Minwuia thermotolerans: one gene and its partner. The protein of the gene in region 2 binds, or shares a complex with, the protein of the main gene of each other region. Links are inferred from orthologs where the notes say so. Each region holds a gene or a part of one and is shown on either strand. Other genes may lie near its edges.

Evidence for each region. Proteins that work in one complex are often made in the same cells at the same time.
Region 1: the proteins of CWC60_RS07430 (region 2) and smc are in contact, whole or in part, in a crystal structure (PDB 3ZGX), measured with the Bacillus subtilis proteins. The link is inferred for Minwuia thermotolerans from one-to-one orthologs.

The regions. Positions count from the first base shown.
Region 1 is NZ_PIGG01000040.1:28,729-34,360, forward strand. The notes cover bases 1,668-5,632. They hold smc (chromosome segregation protein SMC), read right to left. Parts: upstream 5,324-5,632; coding sequence 1,868-5,323; downstream 1,668-1,867. Other genes in these bases: CWC60_RS12940 (gamma carbonic anhydrase family protein), read right to left, coding at 1,668-1,871; CWC60_RS12950 (DsbA family protein), read right to left, coding at 5,351-5,632. Also shown: CWC60_RS12925 (SDR family NAD(P)-dependent oxidoreductase), read left to right, coding at 1-296; CWC60_RS12930 (GFA family protein), read left to right, coding at 311-727; CWC60_RS12935 (L-2-amino-thiazoline-4-carboxylic acid hydrolase), read left to right, coding at 798-1,256; more of CWC60_RS12940, read right to left, coding at 1,263-1,667. UniProt on the Bacillus subtilis protein: Required for chromosome condensation and partitioning.
Region 2 is NZ_PIGG01000026.1:339,407-344,174, reverse strand. Bases 1,777-4,768 are described here. They hold CWC60_RS07430 (segregation and condensation protein A), read right to left. Parts: upstream 3,670-4,768; coding sequence 2,884-3,669; downstream 1,777-2,883. Other genes in these bases: CWC60_RS07420 (SPOR domain-containing protein), read right to left, coding at 4,724-4,768; nagZ (beta-N-acetylhexosaminidase), read right to left, coding at 3,715-4,719; scpB (SMC-Scp complex subunit ScpB), read right to left, coding at 2,309-2,887; CWC60_RS07440 (ABC transporter ATP-binding protein), read right to left, coding at 1,777-2,230. Outside these bases: twin-arginine translocase subunit TatC, read right to left, coding at 1-399; Sec-independent protein translocase protein TatB, read right to left, coding at 403-831; CWC60_RS07445 (twin-arginine translocase TatA/TatE family subunit), read right to left, coding at 884-1,105; more of CWC60_RS07440, read right to left, coding at 1,190-1,776. UniProt on the Bacillus subtilis protein: Participates in chromosomal partition during cell division. May act via the formation of a condensin-like complex containing Smc and ScpB that pull DNA away from mid-cell into both cell halves.

The sequences.
Region 1 (5,632 bases), on a different replicon or contig from region 2:
TGATCGGCCTGACCCAGCAGATGGCAGTCGAGCTGGCGCCCCACGGCATCAGGGTGAACTGCATCTGCCCGGGCTCGACCGACACCGACATGATGGACGGCACCTTCCGCCGCACCGCCGGCCGCGCCGGCACCGAGTTCGAGCGGATCAAGAAAGGCGTGCGCCGCCAGATCCCGCTCGGCCGCCAGGGCGACGTCGCCGAGCAGGCTTCGGCCGTGTCGTTCCTCGTCGGCCCGGACGCCAGCTACGTCACCGGACAGACGCTGAACGTCGACGGCGGGCTGAGAATGGATTGAGGGGGGCAGGAGAGATGAAGATCGACGGCGGCTGCCTCTGCGGCCATATCACCTACGAGGCGGATATCGACCCGGAAAAGGTCGGCGTCTGCCACTGCACCGACTGCCAGATCAACTCCGGCACGGCCTTCCGCGTCGCGGTCATGGTGCCGCGGGAGAACCTGCGCATTCTCACCGGCGAGATGAAGGTCTACGTCAAGACCGCCGAGAGTGGGAACAGGCGCGCGCTGTCCTTCTGCCCCGAATGCGGCACCTCGATCCACGGCGGCAATGTCGACGGCACGGGGCCGGTCTCGCTGCGCATCGGCACGTCGCGGCAGCGCGCCGAACTGCCGCCGCGGACGCAGATATGGTGCCGCTCCGCCCTGCCCTGGGTCGACGATCTGGGCGCGGTGCGGAAGATCGAGATGCAGGGCCGCCCGCCCCGCTGACGGCGTTTGGCCCCGCTTCCGCAATCGTCTACCCTGATGCCGCCGGGGAAAGCGATTGGGGAGCCATGCCATGAAACCGTCGATACTCGAAGCCACCAAGATCCAGGCCAGGATGCTCATTCCAGTGGTGAAAAGGCTGGAACAGGAACTCGGCAAGGAAGAGGCGCACCGCATCGTCGGCGAAGCCATCGCCCAGAATTATGTCGCCTGGCGCGAGAAGCTGGGTTTTGTCGAGGACAGCCATCCTTCAGAAGAACACGGCGAAGGCGGCAATGCGCCGGCCTTCCCCGTCGAGCAGGAAGTGGTCGAGAATACGCCCGACGCCTATGGCCACAACATCACCGGCTGCGCCTTCGCCGACTGGTTCCGCGCGATCGGGGAGCCCGAGATCGGCGCGCTGATGACCTGCGGCGTCGACTTCGCTGCGGAAGAACGCATCCGGCCGGGCTGGGAATTCACCCGCACCCAGACCCGGATGCAGGGCGCGCCGCACTGCGACTTCCGCTGGCGGCGCAAGACGGCCGGATAAGCGCGCTCAACCTACCTCGACGTCATCGCGATGGCCGGCGAGGCGGGCGGCATATTTCGGCATGACGTCGGGCATCATCGATCCGCCCGGCGGCGGCCGGCCGACGCCGAACACCACCTTCGGAAAATCCAGATCCTTCTGGACTGCCCAGATGGCGTCATGCTCCACCGGCGGCAGGATCCGGGCCGGATCGCCGACCGCCACCCAGCCGATGGGGACGGTCGCGCCCTCGGCCAGCACCGTGCGGATGTGGACCACGCCGTTGATGCGGACCTCCGCGCCTGCGCCGATCACCGCGCCGTTGAAGACCGATGCCCCCGTGGCGATGAAGACGTTGTGGCCGACCCGGCAGCCGGTCAGACAGGCGCGCGGGCCGACGAGGACGTTGTCGCCGATGACGAGGGCCGCGCCGCGCACGCCGCGCAGCACAGCGGTATCCATGATCACGCAGTTGGCGCCGACGGCGATCGGGCCCGATTCGGCGGTCAGCACCGCACCGAAGCCGACGGAGGTGTTGGCGCCCACGGTGACGTCGCCGCAGATGACGGCATTCGGTGCGATCCGCGCCAAGGGATCGATCCGGGGCGCCTTGCCCTCGTGCTCCAGCAGCGTCATGCGGACTCCCTGAGCGCCGCCGCCTGGGCGAGGTCGACGGAGACCAGCTGGCTCACGCCGCGCTCGGCCATGGTGACGCCGAACAGCCGGTCCATCCGCGCCATGGTGATCGGGTTGTGGGTGATCACCAGAAAACGCGTGCCGCCATGGCCGGCGAGTTCATCCAGCAGGTCGGCGAGGCGCTCCACATTGGAATCGTCCAGCGGCGCGTCGATTTCGTCGAGCACGCAGATCGGCGCCGGGTTGGTCAGGAAGACCGCAAACAGCAGCGCCGTCGCCGTCAGCGCCTGCTCGCCGCCCGAGAGCAGGGTCAGGATCTGCATGCGCTTGCCCGGCGGGCTCGCCATGATCTCCAGCCCGGCCTCCAGCGGATCGTCGGCCTCGGTCAGGGCCAGCCGCGCCTCGCCGCCGCCGAAGACCCGGCGGAACAGCTTCTCGAAATGCTTGTTGACGGTCTCGAAGGCTTCCAGCAACCGCGCCCGGGCTTCCCGGTTCAGACTGCCGATGCCCTGGCGCAGGCGCTGGATCGCGCCTTCCAGGTCGGCCCGCTCGGCGGCCAGGGTGTCCAGCTTCTCCTGCACCTCCTGGGATTCGATCTCGGCCCGCAGGTTCACCGGACCCATGTTCTCGCGCTCCCGGCGCAGCCGCTCGATCTTCCGCTCGCAGTCGTCCAGCGGCGGCAGTTCGGCGTCGGGCTCCAGACCCGCGACCTCGAGCACCTTCTGCGGCGGGCACTCCATGGCCTCGCGGACTTCCCGGGTCAGACGCTCGATCGCCTCGCGGGCATGTTCGGCGGCGGCTTCGCGGCGGACCAGGTCCTCGCGCGCCGCCTGCACCGTCGCCTGGACCTGTTTCAGCGCCCGGTCGGCCTCGGCCAGTTCGGTCTGGGCGGCGGCGAGGCGCTCGACGGCGCCGGCCCGCGCCTGCTCCGCCTCGGTGATCCTGCCCCCCAGTTCCACGCGCCGGGCGGCGATCTCCTCGGGACGATGCTTCAGATCCTCGATCGCCTGTGCGGAGGCATCGCGGCGCTCGGCGAGTTGCGCCATGCCCCGGGCCGCCTCGTCGGCGCGCTTCTGCCAGTCCTCCCGATCGCGGACGATCTCCTCAAGCCGGCGGCGGCGGAAGCGGCGTTCGCGCTCGATTCGATCCTGGGTCTGGCGCGCCTGATCAAGCGCTTCGCGGGCCTGCCGGACAGCCTCGCGGCGTTCGTTCGATTCCCGTTCGGCCGTATCGACCGCCGGCAGGCCGGCCATCTCCTTCTGCAGCGCAACACGGGAGCCGGCGGCCTCGGCAAGTTCGGTCTTCAGCGCTTCGAGCATGGAGCCCAGCCGGTCGCGCTTCTGGCGCTCGGCCTCGGCCTGCCGGCGCAGCACATCCAGTTCCCGCCCCGCCTCCGTGAAGCGGGCCTCGGCGTCCTTGCGTCTGGCCCGGGCAGCCCGCTCGGCCTCGATGGCGCGGGCGACGGCGTTGCGGGCGGTGTTCATCGCGGCTTCGGCCCCGGTCACCGCCTCGGCGGCGGGTTGGCGGTCGGTCTTCAGGGCCGCCAGCCGGTTCTGCTGCTCCAGCCGGATGGCGCCGGCGGCCTGCTTGCCCGCGCGGCGGCGGTAGCCGTCCCACCGCCAGAGATCGCCCGCGCGGCTCACCAGCCGCTGACCGGGTTTCAGTTCCGCCGCCAGTGCTTCGCCGGCTTCGATATCCTGCACAACGCCCGTTGCCGCCAGCCGCCGCGCCAGCGCTGCCGGTCCCTCGACCTCTTCAGCCAGCGCCGGGACGCCGCCGGGCAGCGAGCCCGCGTCCAGAGGGGCCATCTCGTCCCAGCGTGATGCGGCCTCACGCTCCAATCCTCCGTCCACGCCTTCGCCCAGCGCCGCGGCGAATGCGTTCTCGAAGCCGGCGGCGACCTTCACCAAGTCGATGATGCGCACATGGCTCGACGGCTTCTCCTTCGCCAGCAGCCGCTCCAGCGTCGCCATCTCCGTTTCCAGCGCCGACAGCCGCCCCCTGGCCGCGCGCTCGGCCTCGGCGGCGCCATCAAGCCGCTTCTCCGCTTCTGCACGGGCTGTCTCGGCATTCTCGGTATCTGCGCCCGCACCGTCGGCGATCGCCCGCTGCTCGGCCTGAACCTTCTCCAGCGCGTCAAGCCGCTCGTCGAAGCCGCCGGTGACGGCCTGTGCCAGGTCGCGATCGGCATTGGCGATGCGGCGATCAAGCTCGCCCTTGCGGCGGCCCTGCTCGTCGAGCTGCCGCGCCAGCGCACCGCGCCGCGCCTTCAGTTCGGCCAGGCGCTCGGTCGCCTCGGCCAGGCCCGCTTCGGCGGCTTCGACGGCCTGAGCGGCATCGCGGGCCTTCGCCGCCGCGGCCTCCAGCGCCGCGTCCTCGCCCTCCGAAGCGTCCTTCAGGTCTTCCGCTTCCCGGTCCAGTTCCTTCAGCCGGTCGAGCGCATCCTGGCGGCGGGCTTCCTCGCGGGCGATATCGCCGTCGGACTGCGCGAGACGGTCCCTGAGATTGGCCACTGTCTCGTTGAGCCGCGCTTCCTCGTCATCGAGCTTTTCGCGCCCCGCCAGCAGCCGCTGCAGTGCGGCCGCCGTCTCCGCCTCCCGCTGGCGCAGCGGCTCGATCCGTGCGGCCTGCTCGGCCTGCACGGCGCTGGCGGCAGCCGCGCTCCGCGTCGCCTCGTTGACCGCGCGTTGCGCGTCTTCCAGCGCGCTGCGGGCCGCGTTCATCTCTTCCAGGGCAGCCGTGAAGCGCAGGTGATGGATCATACCCTCAACCTGGCGGATCTGCGCCGAGAGGTTGCGGTAGCGCGAGGCCTGCCGGGCCTGCTTCTTCAGATTGCCGAGTTGCTGCTCAAGCTGGCTGGTGACGTCGTCCAGCCGCTCGAGGTTGGTCTCGGCTCCCCGGAGACGGAGTTCCGCTTCATGCCGCCGCGAATGCAGCCCGGTTATGCCGGCGGCCTCCTCCAGCAGCAGGCGGCGTTCCTGCGGCTTGGCGCCGATCAGCGCCCCGACCCGGCCCTGGCTGACGATCGCGGTCGAGCGCGCACCGGTCGCCATGTCGGCGAACAGGAGCTGCACGTCCTTGGCGCGCACCGGCCCGCCATTGATGCGGTAGTCCGAGCCGTGCTCGCGGGTGATCTTCCGCGTGATGGCGAGTTCGGGATGCTCGGCGTAGTCGGGCGGGCCGTCGCGGCCTGCATTGTCCAGCGTGACCTGCACTTCCGCCTGGTTGCGCGCCGGCCGCGTCGCCGAGCCGGCGAATATGACGTCGTCCATCTCGCCGCCGCGCATGTTCTTGGGCGAGGTCTCGCCCATCACCCAGCGCAGGGCCTCGACCAGGTTGGACTTGCCGCAGCCATTGGGGCCCACCACGCCGGTCATGCCCGGCGCGATGGAGAGCTCCGTCGATTCGACGAAAGACTTGAATCCGACCAGTCTGAGCTTGGTGAATTGCAACGCCTTCCGCAGACCTCCGTTCAGACTCTAGGACGAGAGGCCCCGAAGCGCCTCGGCCACGCTCTCGTAGTCGTTGCCGCCCTCGTGCTTCTCGCCGTTGATGATCAGCGTCGGCGTACCCTGGACACCGAACTTCTCGTGGCCGGTCAGGCGCGACTCCAGGATCATGTCCTGCAGTTCCTCGCTGGCCAGGCAGCGGTCGAACGCCTCCGGCGAGACGCCGCCCAGAGTGGCGATCCGGCGCAGTTCCGCCATCGGATCCTGCGCGCGCGTCCACTTCTCCTGCTGCTTGAACAGGATGTCGATGAA
Region 2 (4,768 bases):
GATCGGAGTCGCCACAAGGAAGGGGGCGAAGGCCTTCTTCTCGTTGCGGTAGAGCCCGGGCGCCACGAACATGTAGATCTGGCTGGCGATGATCGGGAAGGCGAGCATGAACGCCGCCCAGAAGGCCACCTTGATGTAGGTGAAGAAGGCCTCGTGCAGGGCGGTGAAGATCATCCGCCGGCCCTTTTCCGCACCCACCAGGTCGACCAGCGGCTGCATCAGGAAGGCGTAGATCGCTTCGGCGAAGTAGAAGCAGAAGATGAAGGCGACGATGATCGCCGCGACCGAGTACATCAGCCGGTTGCGCAACTCCACCAGGTGCTGCATCAGCGGCTGCTTGTTGTCCGATACCTCGTCATAGGCGTCGCCGCCGTCGGGGCTGTTGGCCGCATCGGTCATGGATCAGCCGGCCTTTCCGGCGGTCTTGGGTTCGGTCCGGGGTCCGGACCCCGTCTCCAGCGCGTCCGGCGGTTCCTGGGAGGCCGCGGCCTCGCCCTGTCCCTCGGAGACGTCCCGGTCCTTGCCGTCGGCCGGCTTCTTCGGCGTCGCACGTGGTTCGGCGAAGGGACTGTCGAACATGCCGTCGTCGCTGCCCGAGGGGTCCAGCAGGCTCTCCGGCCGCGTGCTGTCCGTGATGTCCTTCTTCAGCTTGTCCAGTTCGGCCTCGCGCGCCACGTCGTCCATCGTCCGCTGAAAATCGCGGGCGACGCCTCGCGCCTTGCTGAGAAGCTGGGAGACGGTGCGCAGCACGGTCGGCAGTTCCTTCGGCCCGAAGATCAGGACCGTCAGAACGGCAACCACCAGAAGCTCGGACCATCCGAGATCAAGCATCAGGATAAGCCTGTCGGTTGGCGCGCCGCAGCGGCGCGCCCGGGACGCGTTGTCAGGACGAGGTTGCCTTGTCCTTGTCCTCGGTCACCTTGGCGTTGGCGTTCGCCGTGGCGTCTTCCTTGTTCTGGGCCTCTTCTTCGCTGATGCCCTTCTTGAAGCTCTTGATGCCCTTGCCGACGTCGCCGAGGATGCTGGAAATCTTGCCTCGACCGCCGAACAGCAGCAGCACCACGGCCAGAACGATCAGCCAGTGCCAGATGCTGAAAGTACCCATAGATGAAACTCCATCACTTGCGGTTCCGGCGGCGGGCCGGCGTCATGGACGCGCCGCCGCCAAGGGGTTCGGTCCCTTATAGAGCTATATGGCCCTTTCAGGAAAAAGAATCAGCCTCTGCGGGTCAACGGTGACGCGAATTCGCTCGCCGGTCCCCGGCGGACGCTCCGTTGTGCGGGCCCTCAGCTGCAGCCCGGCTTCCGTCTCCAGGGCGACCCGCCAGTAGGCGCCGATCAGACGGATATCGGTCACCGCCGCCTCCACACCGTCACCCGCACCGTCCGCGTCGAGCACCATGGCCTCCGGGCGGATCACCGCAAGCGCCCGGCCTTCCGCCGCCCCGGCGGCCGGGAACGACCCGAGCGGCGTCGCCGCGATGCCGTCCTCCACGTTCGCCGGGATCTCGTTGACCGGCCCGAAGAAGCGCGCCATGAACGGATCCGCCGGCCGCAGGTAGACTTCCTCCGCCGGTCCCACCTGGACCAGCCGGCCCGCCTGCATCACCGCGATACGTTCGGCCATGCGCATGGCCTCCTCCGGATCGTGCGTGACCAGCAGCACGGTGGCGCCCAGGCCCTTCAGCAGGGAGAGCGTCTCGTCGCGCACCGAATTGCGCAGCGTGACGTCAAGATTGGCAAAGGGCTCGTCCATCAGCATCAGCCGCGGTTCCGGCGCCAGCGCGCGCGCCAGGGCGACCCTCTGCTGCTCGCCGCCCGAGAGCTGGTGGGGATAGACGTCCGCGCGGCCGGTCAGCCCGACCCTGGCCAGCATCGCCATCGCCCGTTCCTGCCGGTTGCCCGCAGTCATGTGCTTCAGGCCGAAGGCGACGTTGCCAGCGACGGTGAGATGAGGGAACAGCGCGTAATCCTGAAAGACCATGCCGACGCGACGCTGTTCGGGCGGCAAGGCCCGGCCGGGCTCGGCGACCACGCGGCCGTCGATCTCGATCCGGCCCGCCTGCAGTTCTTCGAGGCCGGCGGCCAGCCGCAGGCTGGTCGTCTTGCCGCAGCCCGAGGGCCCCAGCAGGCAGAGTATCTCACCCTCGGCAAGGTCGAGCGACAGCCCGTCGACGGCCTTCAGCGGGCCGAACCGGTGGGTCACGTCGGAGAAGCGGAGCTTGGCCAAGCGAAAGGCCCCTGCGGGTGAAGATCGTCGAGCGGCGGTGATAGTCCGTCTCGGTCAGCGGCGCAATTGGCGCGTGTCTCAAGCGGCGCCGTCGTCTCCGCCGTCATCGAACAGGCCGGGATCGCGCGGCTCCGCCGAAAGCAGACCGGTAGCCTTGAGTTCGTCGATGCCCGGCAGGTCGTTCAGGCTGGCGAGCCCGAAATGGATCAGGAACTCGTCGGAGGTGCCATAGGTCAGCGGACGCCCCGGCGTCTGCCGCCGGCCGCGCGGGCGCACCCAGCCGGTCTCCATCAGCACGTCCATGGTGCCCTTGGAGACCGCGACGCCGCGCAGTTCCTCGATCTCTGCGCGGGTGACGGGCTGATGGTAGGCGATGATGGCCAACGTCTCCACGGCGGCGCGGGAGAGCTTCTTCGGCGTCACCCGGTGCTCGGCCAGGGCATCGGCAAGGTCCGGTGCGGTGCGGAACAGCCACTTGCCGTTGACCTGGACAGGCTCCACGCCACGCCCCCGGTAGTCCTCGGCCAGCGCGGCGAGCACCACGGTCGGGTCCACCCCTTCGGGCAACCGGCGCTGGATGGTCGCCAGATCCAGAGGCTCCGCGGCGGCGAAGAGCAGCGCCTCGACCACGCGGACATGGTCGCGGTCGACGCTCATGCCTTGTCCCGGCGCCGGATGTAGATGGGTCCGAAACTGCGGCCCTGCCGGATCTCGATGTCGCCCTGCTTGGCCAGTTCCAGCGCCGCCAGCAGGGTCGACGCGGTCGCCGACCGGCGGGTGAAGGGATGGGCGATGGCCGGCGGCAGAAAGGCCTGCAGGCTGGACCATTCGGGCAACGCGCCGAGCAGCTTGCGCATGCGTTCCAGAGCCATCTCCACGCTGATCACCTTGTCGCGGCGGATACGCAGCGGCTCGCTGTCGCCCCTGGCCTCCAGGTGGACCGAATAGGCTTTCAGAAGGTCGTAGTAGTCGCAGGTCCATGCCGAACTGCGCTGGACCCGGATGCCCTCCGGCGCGCCGCGGCGATGGAAATCCTGGCCCTCGCGGGCGCGTTCAAGCAGTCTGGCGGCGGCCTGCCGCATGGCCTGAAGGCGCCGAAGCTGCCAGTTGAGCCGGGCCGCCATCTCCTGCGCGGAGGGCTCATCCTCGGGCTCCGGATCCGGAATCAGCAGGCGCGATTTCAGATAGGCCAGCCAGGCGGCCATCACGAGGTAGTCTGCCGCGAGTTCCAGGCGCAGTTCGCGGGCTTTCTCGACATAGTCGAGATACTGCTCCGCCAGCGCGAGCATGGAGATCCGGGCGAGATCGACCTTCTGGTCGCGGGCCAGATCGAGCAGCAGGTCGAGCGGTCCCTCATAGGCGCCCAGATCGACGACGAGCCGCTGACCGGGGGCCTCGCGCGGGGCGTCCTCCTCGAAATCGGCTGCGCTCTGGTTCATCGCGGTCGGGTCCGTGTGATTCGCCGGAACGTCATTATCGCAGCTTCAGACGAGGGCTTCACCCAGTTCGGCCAGCAATTGCGCACGGTCCACGGAGTCAGGCGCCTGCCGCGCGGCCGAGAGCCGGCTCCAGCGCTCCACGGCGGCCGGCGAGAATCCGCCGATCGCCTCGGCCACGGCAGTCATCACGGCGAAGTCGCCGGAGCATTGCAGCACCGCGTCGCACCCCGCCGACAGGGCCGCACGCGCAAGGTCGCCCGGCGCGCCGTCCAGCGCCTTCATGTCGATGTCGTCGGAGACGAGAAAGCCGTCGAAACCGCACCAGCCGCGGATGATCCCTTCGACGATCTGCGTCGACAGGGTGGCCGGCAGGTCCGGGTCGATCGCCGGATAGCGGATATGGGCGGTCATGGCGATCGGCGCGCAGTCGGCCGCCCGGCGGAAGGCAGCGAAATCCGTGGCTTCCAGCAACACCGGCTCGGTTTCGACCACGGGCAGTTCCAGATGGCTGTCCACCCAGGCCCGGCCATGCCCCGGCCAATGCTTGCTGACGGCCAGGATCCCGCCCGCCGCCAGGCCGTCGGCCATGGCCCTGCCCAGCAACGCGACGACCTCCGGGTCCGCATGAAAGGCGCGGTCGCCGATGACGTCGTGTCCGCCCGTCTGCGCGAGGTCGAGCACCGGCGCGCAGACAATGTCGAAGCCCGCGGCCGCCGCCTGGTCGGCGATGATCCGGCCCAGCAGCCAGGCCGCATACTCGCCGTCCTGCGGGTCGCGGTCGAACGCCTGTCCGATCCGGCGGGCCGAAGGCAGCGCCTCCCAGTGCGGCGGCGACAGGCGCTGGACGCGTCCGCCTTCCTGATCCACCCAGAGACAGGGACCCGCAGCGTCCAGCGCGCCGCGCACCGCGTCTGTCAGCCGCCGGACCTGATCGGGATTGTCCACGTTGCGGCGGAACAGGATCACGCCCAGGGGTCTGTGATCGGCCAGAAAGGCGGCCTCCTCCGGTTTCAGTTCGGTTCCGGCAATGCCGAAGACGGCGGGGATCAAGGCGTCACCGCTTCACCGCAAGACAGTCCTGCCCGCTGTCCTTCAGCCG